Regions from separate parts of the Thalassotalea castellviae genome, predicted to be linked through region 1. Evidence: predicted binding sites of a transcription regulator. Region 1 holds the regulator's gene; each other region holds the start of a gene.

Region 1 (4,498 bases):
CTGTCGGGAAATTTTACATAAGTAAAAGCATAATAATTCCGTCTTCTGTAACTTTATGATTCTTAGTGGATTACTGAGATGGCATCTTTTATGCACTTTAATATTTTTAACGTACTTTTAGCCATACATAAATACCTTTCATTTTTGATGAAAAGGGATTAGAAGGATAACTCAAATGAAATACAAATTTCTGAAAGGCTTAGTTACTAGCTTTGCATTGGCCATTAGTTGTACATCAAATGCAGCATTAATTTATGGTTCAGATCCCATAAGTGCAGGTACACCATTAACCGTGTTTGATACTAATACAGGCACAACTACCGTTTTAGGTTCGAGTCTTTGGAATTTAGGCTTAGCCTTTGATAATAGTAACTCACTTTTTGGGATAAATGGTACTACTGTCTATTCAGTTGACATTAATAATGGCTCAACCTCACTTATCGGCAGTGGACTTTGGCAAGGGAGTTCAGAGTCAGCAACCTTTGATTTAAATAACAACTTGTTAAGCGCTACCAGTACTGGTTTATATAGTATCAATACCTCTAATGCGGCGACAACTTATTTAGGAGCATTTGTAGGGCATAGCTCATACGATGGAATATCAGTTGCAACAACCAATGTAGAAACTATTTTAGGAACCTTTCTTGCGGGTACCATCTTTGCTGTTGACTCTGGTCAATTGTATGTTATTGATCCTAATACACTAGTTTCTACTTTTTTAATGTCTGCACCAGCAAGTGAAACGATCGCTTTTGATGCCAATGGGAATTTATATGCTAATGACTATACTAATGGTTATTACCTTTTAGATCTCGTCAATCAAAATCATACATTTCTAGGGGGAAGTGCACATTTTGGCTCTGCTGTATATGGCGCATACTCTCCTCAAACAGACGTTCCTGAACCCTCAACACTAGCTATTTTTGCTTTGGGCTTAATAGGGTTGGCTTTCCGTAAATTTAACCAAAAAGGTTAAATATTTACGTGGTAATGTAAAACACTGATCAATTAGATCAGTGTTTTTATTTTTAAAGACAAACAACACCATATCTAACGTTGATGTTGAGCCGTTTTGGGCTGTTATTTTAAATTGTCTCCATCAGAATCAATCAACATTAGTCTGTTAAAGTTCTTTCATCACTTTTGTTAATTAATTTTCTTGATAAATATAAAAATAAAAATAAATATTTTTACTGAAAAAATAAGCCGCTTTGCTATTTCAGCAAAACGGCCCTAGTAAATAAAACAAGCAATGTGTTACCTTGTTTGCGTATTAAACTTATTATTTAATACATTGATAAAATGGTCTTTAACATAAGCGTTAATTGGCAAGTGGTGAAACATATCCATCCGGTTTTAAGGCTAAAACATCACAGTTTAAATTATCAATTAAATGTTCAGCAGTATTCCCGATCAGGGCAGCGGATAATCCTGTTCGGCCAATAGTACCTAAGATCACTAATTCTGCATCTAATTCGTCTGCCAGCCTGACAATGATATCTTCTGGTAAACCTTCTTCCACATGGGTGTGCTCTTTACTGATTGCAAACTGTTGAGCATGCTCATCCATCGCTTCTATATGATGACTTAACATGGATTCGTTGTATTCGTTTGCATTAAATTCAGGGATCTCAATTGCGATATTAACGGGAGTGCCAGGGAAAGAGTTGACCAAATGAACATTTGCCTTGATCAATTTTGATAGATTGATCGCTTCTTCTGTTATTTTTACATTTAAAGATTGATGCTCTGCTTCAGCACTGCCTACATTGAGTGCCGCGACAATATTGCCATTCATCGGCCATAAATGATCTTTCACTAATAAAACAGGACAGGGACATTTTCTTAAGATATGCCAATCAGTTGGCGTGAATATGACTGATTTTAATTTATCGTGCTGATGTGTCCCTTTAATGACTATGTCATAGCCATTATTTAATACTTCTTCAATAATGGGTTCAAAAGGTCTATTGTGCCAAATTACTTTAGTATCTATTGCAATATTATCGTGTGGTAAAACGTTAATTAACTCATTCAACCATTGAATACGATCATTAATTAACGAGTTGCGCATAGCTTCACGCTCATCGTTTGACAGCATGGTAGTCATCTCATAAGAAAAATCATATATCGAAAGGAAAGCTGTGATGGTGGCCTGAGTTTGTTTGGCTAATTCAATCGCTCTTTTTAAGGCTTTTTGATCTTCAGTGGTTGGATCTATGATTGCTAATATTTGATGATACTTTTCCATATTCGCTCCAGAATAACTCATGTTAATGATTTACTATCAGTATAGTTATATTCTTATATAACACATAGTTGAAGATTGTTTTAAATCAATAAATTGGTCGTATTGAAGGAAAAGTTAAGCAAGCAAATACTTTACAGATGTTTGAGAAATATTTACGCAAGGAAAAGTATGTGGGAGAGTGATCTGCTGCTATAGCGCAGCACAATCTTCAAGCTTATCGCTGTCTAAAATCGTAATAAGCTTGCCATCAACTTTAATTAAGTCATTTTTATTGAATCGATTCAATAAGCGACTAATTGTTTCAACCGTTAAGCCGATATAATTGCCAATATCACTGCGAGTCATCGTCAACCTGAACTCAGTGGCTGATAATCCCCTAGCGTGATAACGGGCGCTTAAGGCACATAAAAATGTAGCAAGACGCTGCTCAGCATTCTTACGGTTCAATAAAGTTAACATTTCTTGATCATTTTTAATTTCAGAGCTCATCATACGAAGGATTTGCTTTTTAAGCTTTGGCATATGATTAGATAAATTATCTAAGGTATTATAGGGGATTTCACAAACCATTGAAGTTTCTAATGCTTTTGCAAAGCTCGGATGTTCAGACTCTGCTATGGCATCAAACCCTAATAAATCTCCTGCTAAATGGAAGCCGGTAATTTGTTCTTCACCACTTTCGTTTACCGTAAACGTTTTGAAAGTGCCAGAGCGTATAGCGTATAAGGACTGCATAGTTTGACCATCTTGAAAAAGCTGCTCACCTTTATGGATAGGGCGTTTCCGGTCAATGATTTCATCAAGGGTTTCTAACTCTTTTTCATCAAGAGAATACGGTAGACAAAGTTCACTGATGCTACAATTTTGGCAATGAATATGTTGTTGTGATGCGCTTTGATTCTTGTACATATTTTCCTTAACATCTAAGTTAATTATCCACTTCGAGTATGGTATTAGAACATTTGTGTATATGCAAATTTTAGCGTCAAGATACCATAACTTATTAGTAATAACGCCATAGTTTTTCTAAAATAATTATTTTGCATTAATAGCTTTATAAAAGTAAAACCAAATGAAACCGTCAATAACGCAGGTAAAGTACCAAGCCCAAAAAACATCATGATCAAACCTCCTTTTATTGCGTTGCCGCTGGCTAAAGACCAGGTTAATGTTGAATAAACTAAACCACATGGTAACCAACCCCATAAGGTACCTAAAAGGAAAGATTTCTTTACACTCTTTATCGGAATTATCTTTTTACTTAAAGGCGATAAGTGTTGCCAAAGGTGTTTACCAATTACTTCAACTTTTGATATCCATAATAACCATTGACCAATGTATAATCCGAGCAAGATTAAAAAAATACCGGCAATAATTTTTAAAGTGACAATAGGAAATCCTAAGTGTTTAATTGCGAGTGAGCCGGTTAAACCTGCGATAGCACCTATCAAAGAATACGAAAATATTCGCCCTACGTTATAGCTTAATATAAAGGGGGTTTTGTTTATTTGTTGCGGTAATGCAGACGTAAGCATGGTGGTAATGCCTCCACACATCGCAATACAATGACCACCACCTAATAAACCGATGACGAAGGCTGATAGAAAATCTAATTCCATACAAAGACAATATCTTTCACTGACAATCTTGGCTGGAGGTTAACATTATTCATCACAGGTAAAAACTATTTATCACGTTTCAAAGGTTCCTAAAGAATGTTTAACGACATAAAATAAACAATCATTTTTGGCGATAAACTTGTTTGTTGTTGCTTTAAATATTCTCAAATGAGTTGCACAGACTAATTGATTGTCTCGTAAAGTGAAAAATTCGTCGATAACGTTTTCTTGATCTTCATTTAATAATTGCAAATTTTTTAACCCTTTTGAATCTAACCAACCTAGCATTTGACCTTGATGAGCGCCACCATAATTAAATTGCTCAATATTATCTAATAACGTCACACCACATTCACCTTCATAGTGATGGCTATAGGTTAGTTCTACATTGTTTTTTAACGTTAACCGTAAGGGTTTACAAATTATCTCAACGGATTTTTTTTGTGGGTAATTAACGTTTGGCGGACATTCAGCGATGTTTTGTATTCCTTCAAAAGCGACTTCATGCGCTTGTTCGTCATTACTGCCTCCACACTCAATTGTTATGGTTGGACAACTAAAAGCTTGTTCAGTTAATGCGCCTATTTGTAAGCCTGATAAAATTACCGCATCGCAAAAAAATGAAGTT
Region 2 (4,498 bases), on a different contig from region 1:
GTATTACGTACGGAAGCTTCTTTAGAGGCTCTAAAAGCAATTAAACAAGCCTTTCCATCACTAATTGTTGGTGCTGGTACCATTACATCTAAAAAGATTTTACAAGGGGCTAAGGAAGCTGGTGCTGACTTTATTATTACCCCAGCGATTTCAGCAAATTTATTAGCAGAATTAACTGAATGTGGTTTACCGGTACTACCGGGGGTTTCGAATACTTCAGATATTTTATTGGCGAATGAGTTTGGTTTTAATGAATTAAAACTATTTCCAGCCTCATTATCTGGCGGTGCACCCTTTATAGGCGCAATGTCTTCGATATTTCCAGATACGAGTTTTTGTCCAACGGGCGGAGTTAATCAGGAAAATAAGGAAGATTACCTTAAGTTAGGTAATTGTTTTGCCATTGGTGGTAGTTGGGTTGCACCGAAAAGCTGGGTAGAAAATGGCCAGTGGGATAAAATTACCGACGCGTGTAAATTAGCCAATCAAAGTTAAAATCATACAAGATAGATATTCACGAAAAACCGTCTGTTTAGGCGGTTTTTTTTATACTTGGTTTTAACGGGCGTGATGTATTCTCGCTTGTTTTACGTCTTATATATTTTTCAGGAATAAATTTATCTGGGTAAATAAAAGATCATCACTAAACAAAAAATAACTACAAACCAGAATAAAGGGAGAAAACGTTTTTTTCTGGCGCTGGTACTATTGGGAGTTTCTTTACTTAGCGGCATGCCACAGTTAATACAGTTTCCATATTCTTTTGATGTCTCTTGCTGAACGTCAAGACGGTTTATCGACTGGCAAAACAAGCAAGTAATCATTTTATTTGACATATTAATGACTCGTTAATTGATGATATAGCTGAGGCAAACGCAAAGGCAGCTGCGAAGGTTTTAAAATAACGGTAAAGCCATCACTACCAAACAAATAAGGTAGGTAGTCTTGTGCTTCTACATCAATGGTTATACAAAATGGCTTGATTCCGAGTTTTATTGCTTCTTTAACCGCCTGACGTGTATCTTCAATACCAAACCTGCCTTCATAATAATCAATATCATTGGGCTTACCGTCAGTTAAAATCAATAATAGTTTTTGACTGTTTTGTTGTTCGTGAATCACCTGAGTGGCTTGACGAATTGCAGCCCCCATGCGGGTGTAAAAACCAGGTCGGATCGCTTGAACTCGGCCACGAATGTCATCATTGTATGTTTCATTAAAGTTTTTTAATAAACTAAATCTTACATGGCTTCTTTTTACTGAAGAAAAACCATACATAGCAAAATTATCTCCGACACTGTTTAATGCTTCAGCAAATAACATCATCGAATCTTTAACGACGTCTATGACCCGGTTTTCATTATCAAGGTATGCATCGGTAGACATGGATAAATCGGCTAACAACAAGGTCGATATATCGCGATTATTGCCTCGAAAACTTTGATAGAGTCCTTTTTCTTGAGTGGCAGATATTTGCTTTTCAACATGAAAATCTAACCAGGCATTTAAATCTAATTCTTCACCTTGGGCTTGTCCTTTCAACCAATAACGTAGATTACGCATCTGTTCAAATTGACTTTGAATGATTTTTGCTGATTTTTGCAATTTTATTGGCAGTTTTTGTGGCATGGCACCTTTTGGGAGCATAGGTTGGAGCAAACAACGATCCGCTTCGAGTTGCTGTTTTTTATAATGCCACTCTGGCAAGGAAATGCCATCCCCTATGGGAAAGTCATCTTCTGATGCGGAAGGGAGGTCAAGATCAATTTTTATCGAAGCACTTTTTTGGTTTTGTTGTTGAGATAATGAAATTTGGTCAAGATCTTCTGCAACGCTCTGATACTGTTCATCTTCTTCTTCGGTATCGTCAGTCCCTCTGTCTAATTTTGAAAACTCACTCCATGAAAACATGCTTTCTAAACGAAAAATCATCATGCCATCTCGATTTTCTGGTGAGTCAATACGCTCAGCTTTTTTTCTACTAGCGGCACTCTTAGCTAATGGTTTCGTTTTTTCTTTCCCTTGCGCTAAGTCATCTATCTCTTGGTACTCAGGTAAAAGTTGAGGATCAACATGCGCCGACGGGTATAGCCACAAATGGACCGCTTGCGGGGCAAAATTAACGATCGGAAAATGACTGACTGAACCTGGAGATAATATCGCCTCAATGATAGACTTTTCCATGGCTTGTTCATTGTCTGGGAGCTTGCCAAAAACTGGTCGTATATCAACCGTCGCTTGTGCTAATCGTTGATAACGCGGTTTCATGGCTGGATATTTTTTGAGTACCTTCACAACTAAACGTTGATTATCATTAGCCCAATGCTGAAATTTTCCATGATGATTAGCAGCAAGAACCGCTAACCATATATAAAGGTCATAATTTAATTCAGTGGAGGGAAATACGGCTAAAGATTCAGGTAATCGAAGGCTATCTTCGTCTTGCCATGCCAAACTAATTTGTTTGTTTTCACCTGATATTTTTTGAAGAATAGTGCGTCTGACAAGATAATCACGAGGTGTTGCGGCTTCCACACGTTTAATATCTTCACCGCCAAGTGCGCGATAAACCATACCGATAGATTTACTGACTTGTGAAAAATTAACTTTAGCATCAGCAAAACTTGTGCTTGCTTTACGCGTGATATATTTATGCCAAAGCTCGCCAACCCACTCTTCCATAAAAACCTGTTAATTAATCAGTAAAACATGTGATCACTGTAACAATAAGTAAAGAAGATTTATGTGATATACATCAATAGTGAGAGGATTTTAGCGGCAAAAATTATTTTTTTATTGTTAAATCTGGTAAGTCGCTATTGCCGATGGTGTGAAGTACTAACCCGACCATAAAAAAGAAAAAACTGGTGGCACCTAGACTGGCTCGCATCACTTTTTCTTCTGCATCAACCATCAATAAAAAAGCTGCGCATGCGATAGCAATTAAAATAGCAACATAGCTAATAAAAGTCGCTACTTTTTGTAACTTACGTTTCTTTGTCCGTTTTACGGGTAATTGATCATTCATTGTCTCGCCTTCTACAGTAAAATTTAAAGTAAAGCATTGATATTCCATGGCTTAATGAAAAATTTAACTCAAACTCAACTGATGAGCTTGAGTTAAATTATAAGCGAACAATGATTTAAGCGGTTTTTTCTTTGACGAAGAAACTTCTAAAATATGCAAGTAACCCGATTAAGAAAAACACCCCTGCTATTTCACGTAACCAATAAAAAATAGACAGTTTGTCTTGTGTTGCCATAAAACTTAAAGCTTCACCTGTTTCTGGTAACCGTTGTAACCACACTTGTAATACCCCAGCACCGGTTAAGAACAGTGTGATGAAAACCATAGCGACAGTCATTAACCAAAAGCCCCACATTTCCCATACTTGTGCACGATTACAGTTGGCTTCGCCAATACCGCGAATCTTAGGCATTGCATACGAAATAATCGTCATGACTATCATGGCGTAAGCGCCGTAAAAAGCCATATGACCATGAGCTGCGGTAATTTGTGAACCATGTGTGTAATAGTTTACTGGTGCTAATGTGTGTAAGAAACCCCATACACCTGCGCCTAAAAATGCCATTACTGCCGTACCTAAAGCCCATAAAGTAGCGGCTTTATTCGGGTGTTCTCGACGACGACGATTCACCATGTTAAAGGCATATAGCACCATAGCAAAGAATGGTAATGGTTCTAACGCTGAGAAAATAGAGCCTACCCATTGCCAATACTCAGGTGTAGCTAACCAATAGAAGTGATGGCCTGTTCCTAAAATTCCGGTGATTAGTGCCATAGCGATAATGACATATAACCATTTTTCAATGACTTCGCGATCAACACCCGTCGTCTTGATTAAGATGAACGCTAATATTGCCCCCATGATTAATTCCCAAACGCCTTCAACCCATAAATGAACAACAAACCACCAGAAATATTTATCTAGGGCAATATTCGCCGGGTTATAGAAAGAGAATAAAAAGAAAACCGCTAGACCAACTAAACCAGTTAAAAGCACCATATTTATTACTGTTTTACGGCCTTTTAATATGGTCATACCTATATTAAATAAGAAGCCCAATGCAACAACAACAATACCTATTTTGGTAATGGTGGGTTGTTCTAAAAACTCACGTCCCATCGTTGGGAAATATTCATTGCCTGTGATATGCGCTAACGTTGAATAAGGCACTAATAAGTAACCTAATATAGTTAACACTCCAGCTGCCGCAAAAACCCAAAATAAGGCGATAGCCAGTTTAGGACTATGAAGTTCTGTTTCAGCTTCTTCAGGTATTAAATAATAAGCTGCGCCCATAAAGCCAAATAATAGCCAAACAATCAGTAGGTTAGTATGAACCATACGTGCAACGTTAAAAGGAATAGCGCCAGCTAAAAAGTCGCCAACAACATATTGTAACCCCATGATCAGACCAAACAAGATTTGACCTGCAAATAAGATTAGTGCGAATACAAAATAAGGTTTTGCAA
Region 3 (4,498 bases), on a different contig from region 1:
CACTTCCCCCATAGTAAATATTCCGAGCCATACCTTTCGTAAAGCTTTCTGACATGGTATTTCCCTTATTAATTCGTAATAAAAGCTACTGAATAATAAACGGCTCTGGAAATACTTAACTTGATGGAAATCAAGTTTTTAGGAATGTGTAAAATTATGTTACGAAAAGGAGATTAACTTTGCGCTATATCAAAACAAAGGCAGCTTTTTTGCCATCGCACGAGAGATATTAAGCATGCCCAATAACACCAATAAAGCATGAATAGTAACGAAGTAGACTAGCATTACCATCACGGAAGCTTCAAATTCACTGCCACCATACACAACAATCAGCGGTACTAAAACCAGTAAAACTCCAGCAATAATTGATAATTGAATAGAGCGGTATAAGTGAATGCGATGCCAATCTTTTGGGTGCCTATTTTTGTTAAAAAGCCACAACAGCAACAAAAAAGATACCCCAGGTAATAATAATAAATTCGTCAAGTATAATGCTTGATAAATAGTCGCGGAATGTAAAGTGTTTTTTGTCTGTGACATAAACCATACTCCGTTTTTATACTAAATGAGATAAATTATTGAAATAATTAAGGGGATTAAAAAGGTATAACTTATCAATAATAATCGCCAAAAGGTAGGGGCCGTTTTTAATTCCATAAAAACATCGACAATTTGTTGACCTTTGATAAAAACTATTAACATGACTACGATGATAAATAACTGAATATTATCGATAAAATCACTCGCAAATACAGATATACATGTTAGGCATATTAAGCTTAACCAACTGAGAATAATTTGTTTTCGAGTCATAGTTGCTTGTCTCTGTTTGAGCTTTTTGTATTAGATAACGTAGATTAAAGGGAATAAAATAATCCATAATAAATCGACCATATGCCAATAACTTGCCCCCGCTTCGAAACCAGAAATATTGTCGCGATAAGCACCTTTGTAGGTTCTAATTGTGATATAGCTAAGAATAATCATACCTAAAATGACATGTAAAAAATGAAATGCAGTGATTAAAAAGTACAAAGTAAAAAATGTGTTGGTTTCTAGATTGATCCCTAGCCTAAAAAGCGATTGGTATTCCCACATTTTCACCACTAAGTATAAAACTGCGAATACAAGGGCTGTGATCAGCCATTTGACAGAAATCTTGCTATGACCTTGATGGACGGTGTTAAGGGCTAATGCAACAAAAAAACTACTGGTGATCAATGCTAGTGTATTTAACAGTCCCGCTATGGGGTGTAATTGCGCTTTTCCTTGATTGAACATGTCAGAATTTAATTGTTCAGTAACGGCAAAGCTAATGAAAAATATAGCAAAAACAGTTAATTCAGCTAAAATAAAAAACCACATGGCTAAATCGCCAGGTAGCTTTTTATCTTCATGCATTGTTAATGCTTGGGTGTTATTCATCAAAATATATACGGGCAACATCCATTAAGGCTTTAATCGTTTCAGGATCATCCGATAAAGGCTCTGCTAAACAACAGCGGCAAACATCCAGAGGATTCATCCCGCTAGACATCATTTTTGCTGCATAAATTAATAAACGTGTTGAAGCGACTTCGTCTAAATCATTTTGTTCTAAACGGCGCAATGCTTGAGCTAACTCAACCAATTTGAAAGCTAAATTGGGTGCGGCGCCAGCTTCTTTAATAAGAATTTCTTGTTCTAACTCCATTGTAGGATATTCAAAACGCAAGGCAACAAAGCGTTGACGAGTGCTAGGTTTCATCCCTTTTAATAAATTCTGATAACCAGGATTATAAGAAACTACTAACATAAAGTCCGGCGCTGCTTCTATAAGTTCCCCTGTTCGTTCTAACGGTAAAATACGACGATCATCAGCGAGAGGGTGCAATACCACCGTCGTATCTTTACGTGCTTCAACAACTTCATCTAAATAACAGATGCCGCCTTCACGTACCGCTTTAGTTAGCGGTCCATCTTGCCAATAAGTACCATCAGGACCAATCAAATGACGACCAACTAAATCAGCGGCGGTTAAATCATCGTGACATGAAACTGTATACAAGGGTTTGTGCAGCTTTTTAGCCATGTGAGTAACAAAACGCGTTTTCCCACAGCCGGTAGGCCCTTTAATTAATACTGGCAATTGGTGCTGATTTGCGTATTCAAACAGGGTAACTTCGTTACCTTGTGCTTGATAATATAACTCAGTTTTTAATTGAGTTGCTGCTTCTAAACTTACGGCGCTCATATGAACCTACTAAGAAATGACGTTATCTGAGGTTAAATTACTTGGTTCTGGGAATGGCTGCAAATTTGATTGATGCTTACTTGATACCGATCAAATCATTGATATGAATTTTGCTTAGATCGCTATCAAGTTGCTAAATTTTGTTGGGTATATTGGTATTGAATTAAAGAGGCTTTAACCAAAAATTGCTCGCATCAATGAGATAGCTTGCTCAACCGTTTTACCTTCTTTCACTTGATGAATTAACGTGTCACGTTTGTTGAGTAAATATGCCGGTAATTCTTCATCTTCTAAGGCGCGATCAATTAACGCTTCTGCTGATTCTTTGCTTCTTTTTCTTACCATTGGGGCTGATTTGGTCGTTTTCTTAAGAGGCTTATCACGAAGTTTGATGTAGTTAGATTTTTCCGCACTGCCTTTTTCCGCATGCAAAAATACATCAAGTAAAATTACGCGGTTATTCCATAAAATAAGCTCTTGCTCATTCTCTGGCGATGCTTGATGCCACCAAGCACAAGTTCTTATCGTACCTATCATGTCCTGCCAATATGCAGAAAAATCGAAGTTATTAAATTTGGCTATTGAAAAACCTTGGCAGAAAGTTTCGATTTTACTGGCGGTTAAGGCAATAAATTGATCGGGTCTTCTCATTGCCAATAAACGTGTTGCTGGCGCCAGTGGTGCTTTTTTGTCATTCGCTTTATCAGATGAGTAAGAAGAAAAGATATCTTGGTAAGCACTGACAAATTTATCATACTCATTTAACGTTACCTCTCCGGTTAACGGGATATGACTTAAAGCCTGATCAAAAGCTTGTGGCTGTTCAATGAATAATTGATGAAACACTTTCGCACTTTTGGTTGAGGCAAACCACTCTACGTCAAATTGATATAAGCTAATGTCGTGTTTGTTTGTGTGTTTACCTGCAAAGGCTAGTTTGTCTTCTTCAATCATTTCACTCAAAGGCTGTGTTTTTATCTCGTTGATATATTGAAGTAATCTTAATCGCTCATCTAAGGCATGCGCTATTTTTTGTTGCTGAATAAACTGACAAAATATCGGCCATGGTGCTATGCGAGTCATTTTTATTTGCGCACGGCTAATACTTGTTTTGAGAATGTCGTGTAATTTTTTTAGGCTCGGTAATTGTGCCGGCTCAAGCAAATCCATATTGATGCTATCGCGAGATAACTTGAGTAATTGATGACACCATCCCAAGAAGTCATTCGGGTGTTCATCTACTTTAATTGCCATTAAGTTCAGGCTAAGTTCGGGGACATATTTTAATATGTTTTGGTAAATAAAGTTTTCACTTTCAGATAAAGGCATTTTTACAGGGGAAGATAACAACTTTCTCATTGAACTTTTAAAGCTCCAGCACAACATAAATAAAGGTCGCGCATCATACCCAAATTATTCAGCAATGCAATGCTTAATCATCAGGTTTTAATGTTATTGAGCTTTAAAATTATTTGGCTAAATAAATTTAGCGCGCTGTCGTTAAACATCCTATTATTGGAGCAGATATTTTCACTATGATTTACAGGTTTATTTTCATCAATGTGACACCCCAGTGTTTACTTATTGCACGGTAACTGTCCCTGTCATTTTCGGGTGTGGTCCACATTCATAAACAAATACGCCCGTGTCATTAAACGTACGTTGATAACTTTCACCAGGGAAAAAGTAATCAGGCTCTTCTGTATTAAATTGTTTAAACCAAACATTATGATATTGACGCTTTTCAATGTTTTTCCATATCACGGTATCTCCTTTTTCAACCCTAATATCGGCAGGAATAAAGGCTTTTTTATATATTTCTACGACCACTTCTTTTGCGGATAGTTTGCTACTGAAAGTTAGTACCAGTAACAAAGGAATGAAACTAGCGTATTTAACATTGATATTTTTAACTCGCATTTGCATTGCCATGGCATACATAGTTATTCCCTCAATTATGTAATCGTTTTACTTTTAATTAGCTGCTGTGATGTTTTTACTGTTCCCGCCGCTCGATCTACTTCTTTAGCCGCTTGACCATCAACCCAGGTTAATAAACTGCCATGGGGATTATTCTTTTGTACCTGTGCGCAAGCTGCAATACATTGTGCGCATTGAGTACAAGTAAACTTTGCTCGCTTTACATTCCGAGTAGGTAGGCGCATAGGGCAGGCTTGATCACAAGGTTTATTTTCGTTTGATAAACTACATTCTCGGCAAGCTTTGGCACGTTTTCTGTCAAATTTTACTACCATTGCTTTTGGG
Region 4 (4,498 bases), on a different contig from region 1:
TAGCTAATTCAACGTTTTGATTTTCTTCACGCACTTGATAACTATAATCCACCCCAGCAATCAATTTAGCGGTAGCTTCAACCTGAAAACGATGAAAATTATAGATTGGCACTAATACCGGCTCTATTTCAGACAACGGTGTCCCTACAGGAATACTATTAACACCAAAATCAGCAAGAGCTTTTTCTCTTACCGCCAACATTCTTAATAATTCTTGGCTGGCATTTTTACCGTTGTCCCATAAATGTCCGGTGTTATGAGCACCAGAATGTGGGCGTGCATCAGCATCAGACACATATAGCAAACCTTTTTCTTGAGCAGACTTAATCGTACTCGCTAAAAAATTTGATTCATTTTCTTCGGTTAAATCACTGTAGCCATACGCGATAACATGTTTATCCCACACACCAATTTTATCATCGTAAGCCTTTGATAAATCAATTTCACCATTGTTGAGAGTAATAAACGGATGCGGATAATCCATCACAGATGCGCGATCATTCGTACTCGCGGCAAAGTTATGAGCGATACCCAACGTATGACCCACCTCATGAGCCGATAATTGACGAATTCTCGCTAATGCCATTTCTTTCATCGCAGAAGTATCAGTTTCTGCAGTGTCAAAAGGTGAAGTTAAACCAAGAGCAATCAAATAGTCTTGTCTGACTCTTAAAGAGCCTAAAGTTACATGACCTTTCATGATTTCACCAGTACGAGGATCAATAACCGATGAACCATATGACCACCCTCGTGTAGCCCTGTGTACCCATTGAATCACGTTGTAACGCACATCCATTGGGTCAGCATCAGCAGGTAACATTTTCACTTGAAAAGCATCTTTATAACCTATCGCTTCATATGCTTGATTCCACCAACGAGCTCCGTCTAACAATGCACTTTTAACCGGCTCTGGTACGCCAGCATCTAAATAATAAATAATCGGTTCAACGGCTTCGCTGACTTTCGCCGCAGGATTTTTTTTCGTTAATCGATGACGAGGGATCACGCGTTTAATTAATGGTTGATCAATAGCACTCGCATAGTCAGCGTAAGAGTGTGACCAAAATCCACTGAACGGATGAAAAGCACGCGTTTGATAATTATCATCCGGTAATTTAATTAATGAATGATGAAGATTTACGGTAATCGCACTATTTTCAGGGGTTACCGTGCGTAAGTATTTACCAGCACCGCTGCCTTTATAAGTAACGGTTGCCTCTAACTCGGTATTTTTGGGAAATGCTTTTATACGTTTTTTATACAAACCACTGCGGCTAGCGTCTATCTTAAAATTGCCTTCTTTACGTCTTTTTAAGGTATCCGAAATATTATGAATATCTGAAAGTAAAAAAGGGGTGTAATCAATTAAAACCACCGCTTTGTCTTTAGAAGTAGTTTCAACCTTAAACCCCCAAATAATTGAGCTGGCAAACGCTTCATTAACTGCTTTTTTTTCTAAAACATTTTGACTGTTTGCTCGATAATAAGTATTTTTTTGACGAAGAAACACTTTATTGCCAACTCGTTCAAATTGCACTAAACGTGTATCACCTAATTGACCACGATCAAGGCCAATATCATTTGAGCCAATACCATGAGGCATTGAGCTTTGAAAAAGAAACGCTTGATCAAATTTATCAATGGCTAAGTAAACTTTGCCTGCTTCATCATCTAAATAAAAAGAAAAATAGCCTTCTTGTAAGGTTTTTCCTTTTATAAAATCACCAAAGCTAGTTGACGCGTGCAGCGAAAAAATACTGCAGGTGAGTAATAAAAGAATATTTTTGAGCAATTTCATATATTTTCCTTTTCAATTGCGCGATACAGAGAAATTTTTCACCGGTAATTAGAGAAAATGGCTACTGATTAACCGGCAATTTATTGTTATAATTAAGATGAACGTCAAAATGAAAATAGGTAATTTTCGGTTATATACCATTTAAGAAATTAGTTTTTCGCATCTGACGATTTAACGCACCTGCTTTACATGAACAGTAAAGGTTCAATAAAGCCAAATAAATATAATATACAATTTACTCAATAACGAGTAAAAATCTTAAAATTAGGTAAAACAATGCAACGACTTGCCCCAGCTTTACGTGAAGATAATGTCTCATTAGATTTAATTTCCCTAATAAAAACCATATTAGCGGCGACAAAAGAAATTTCCTTTCGTGTAAGCCAAGCGCACTTAGGCGGTTTATTGGGTTCAACCTTAGATGAAAATATTCAAGGCGAAGTACAAAAAAAACTTGACGTTGTCGCCAATGAATTAATTAAAGATATATTGTTGGAGTCTGGATTTGTTAAAGCAATATCTTCTGAAGAAGAAGATAATTCAGTTGCCGGTGATGAAGATGGTAAGTTTCTCGTTTCATTTGATCCATTAGATGGTAGTTCAAACATCGATATTAATTCATTAATTGGGACTATTTTCTCAATTCATGAAGCAATTCCAGGCATGGCTGCTGATGATCCAGAGCAATTTAAACAAGCAGGTCATAAACAAGTGTGTGCCGGTTATGTATTATACGGTCCGTCAACCATGTTAGTCATGACAACAGGTAAAGGCACGCATTTTTATGTGTTAGACAGAACCCATGGCGGTTTCTTACTAGTTGAACGCAATGTGCAAGTGCCACAAGACACCAAAGAGTTTGCTGTGAATATGTCTAATCAACGTTTTTGGCAAGCCCCTATGCAAAATTACATTAATGATTTATTAGCCGGAGATACTGGGCCGCGCGGCAAAAACTTTAACATGCGCTGGATAGCAGCAATGGTGGGGGATATTCATCGAGTATTGCAACGAGGTGGGATATTTACCTACCCTGCCGACAGTAAAAATCCAGAGCAACCGTATAAATTACGGTTAATGTATGAAGCGAACCCAATGAGTTACCTTATTGAACAAGCGGGTGGTTTAGCTATGACTTCGAAACAACGCATTATGGATATTGAACCCGAAAGTATTCATCAACGCGTAGAAGTTATCATGGGCTCTAAAAATGAAGTTGAAGCCTGTTTAGCTTATTACCAATAAATTTTTTAAATAAACCTGTCTGCACTTGCTAACTTATGATGCAGACAGGTTTAGTTCACTACTCTCTTTCAAAAAATCTAAAAACTGCTCGGCTAATTTTCCTTAAAATGTCAGCAAAACTATCGATATTCTGTTAAAAAAAACGTTATTTAATTGACATAAATCAATAAAGGTTTACAATTTTCAGAAATTACTGAAAATTCAAAAATAACTAAAGGTTATTTTTGGGAGATAGCACATGACCGTCACACCAATGCAACAATCACTTATTTCTCATTTTGGTGAAATGGGTTCTCGCTGGGGACTAAATCGCACTTTAGGTCAAATGTATGCATTAATTGTATTAACAGAGCAACCACTAAATGCAGATCAAATTAGCGATGCGTTATTAATTTCTCGCTCTAATGTCAGCATGGGAATTAAAGAATTAAAATCTTGGAATTTAATTAAGCTGCAACACATTCCAGGCGATCGCAAAGAGTATTTTTCAGCACCAAAAGATATTTGGGAAATAGCACGCACCTTAATTATTGAAAGAAGGAAGCGCGAATTAGACCCAACGTTATCAACCTTCAGGGATGCGCTGTTACAAGATCCCGCCAACGAAGCAGATAAGTACACTCAACAACGTGTACAAGACATGCATGACTTAATGGAAATGGTCACAATTTGGAGCACAGAGCTGCAAAACATGTCTTCAGATAAATTATCCACGCTACTTAAGCTGGGCTCAGGGGTTGGTAAAATTTTAGATGCCAAAGAAAGATTTTTAAGTAAATAACGGAGTGCTACCGCCATGTTAGATGTTGCTGCGGATCCAAATGAATTAAGCTTTATGCTGTCACGCATTCAGTTTGCATTAAATATTAGTTTTCATATTCTTTTCCCGACTATCAACATAGCCTTATGTTGGATGTTGTTATTTTTTAAAGTACGTTATAACCAAACTCAAGATGAAACATGGCAACGTATTTATCGTTTTTGGGTCCGTATTTTTGCGCTAACGTTTGCCATTGGTGTGGTTACCGGTATCACAATGTCGTTTCAATTTGGCACAAATTGGCCAGGTTACATGGAAACGGTTGGCAATATTGCAGGACCATTACTCGGTTATGAAGTATTAACGGCTTTCTTTTTAGAAGCTTCGTTTTTATCCATCATGTTATTTGGGAGTGAACGAGTGTCTGCGCGTGTGCATACGTTTGCCACGTTACTTGTTGCTATTGGCACGACGATGTCAGCCTTTTGGATTCTCGCACTCGACTCTTGGATGCAAACCCCACAGGGTTATGAAATGATTGACGGCGTTGCTTATGTTACCAGTTGGCTAGAAGTTATATTTAATCCCTCTATGCCTTACCGAGTTACGCATATGCTTTTAGCTTCGGGACTTACTGCTGCCTTTTTTGTTGCTGGAATTTCTGCCTATCGTATTTATAAAGGTGACCATAAACC

What was found. The regulator FNR, encoded in region 1, switches genes on or off when oxygen is low (the NO sensors DNR and NnrR bind a similar motif). The targets are predictions, from matches to a motif close to TTGATCTAGATCAA.
Region 2: RM573_RS05005 (nitric oxide reductase activation protein NorD) is a predicted target of FNR. The motif match lies at 2,746-2,759, and genes of this name have one in related genera.
Region 3: RM573_RS04975 (CbbQ/NirQ/NorQ/GpvN family protein) is a predicted target of FNR. The motif match lies at 2,314-2,327, and genes of this name have one in related genera.
Region 4: RM573_RS15485 (GbsR/MarR family transcriptional regulator) is a predicted target of FNR. The motif match lies at 3,197-3,210, and genes of this name have one in related genera.

Annotation. Positions count from the first base shown of each region.
Region 1 is NZ_JAVRIF010000013.1:38,232-42,729, forward strand. Features, by position in the region: gene RM573_RS16935 (PEP-CTERM sorting domain-containing protein) at 176-976, shown strand; gene uspE (universal stress protein UspE) at 1,322-2,251, opposite strand; gene fnr (fumarate/nitrate reduction transcriptional regulator Fnr) at 2,441-3,160, opposite strand; gene RM573_RS16950 (sulfite exporter TauE/SafE family protein) at 3,205-3,870, opposite strand; gene RM573_RS16955 (M14 family metallopeptidase) at 3,943-4,498, opposite strand, start outside.
Region 2 is NZ_JAVRIF010000002.1:280,232-284,729, reverse strand. Features, by position in the region: gene eda (bifunctional 4-hydroxy-2-oxoglutarate aldolase/2-dehydro-3-deoxy-phosphogluconate aldolase) at 1-495, shown strand, start outside; gene RM573_RS05010 (DnrP protein) at 618-836, opposite strand; gene RM573_RS05005 (nitric oxide reductase activation protein NorD) at 838-2,682, opposite strand; gene RM573_RS05000 (hypothetical protein) at 2,786-3,028, opposite strand; gene RM573_RS04995 (cbb3-type cytochrome c oxidase subunit I) at 3,144-4,498, opposite strand, start outside.
Region 3 is NZ_JAVRIF010000002.1:275,306-279,803, reverse strand. Features, by position in the region: gene RM573_RS04990 (c-type cytochrome) at 1-55, opposite strand, end outside; gene RM573_RS04985 (hypothetical protein) at 190-540, opposite strand; gene RM573_RS17505 (cytochrome C oxidase subunit IV family protein) at 562-813, opposite strand; gene RM573_RS04980 (cytochrome c oxidase subunit 3 family protein) at 844-1,425, opposite strand; gene RM573_RS04975 (CbbQ/NirQ/NorQ/GpvN family protein) at 1,418-2,233, opposite strand; gene RM573_RS04970 (hypothetical protein) at 2,408-3,592, opposite strand; gene RM573_RS04965 (cupredoxin domain-containing protein) at 3,815-4,174, opposite strand; gene RM573_RS04960 (4Fe-4S binding protein) at 4,189-4,498, opposite strand, start outside.
Region 4 is NZ_JAVRIF010000010.1:96,910-101,407, forward strand. Features, by position in the region: gene RM573_RS15475 (zinc-dependent metalloprotease) at 1-1,798, opposite strand, end outside; gene RM573_RS15480 (class 1 fructose-bisphosphatase) at 2,075-3,043, shown strand; gene RM573_RS15485 (GbsR/MarR family transcriptional regulator) at 3,282-3,824, shown strand; gene RM573_RS15490 (cytochrome ubiquinol oxidase subunit I) at 3,840-4,498, shown strand, end outside.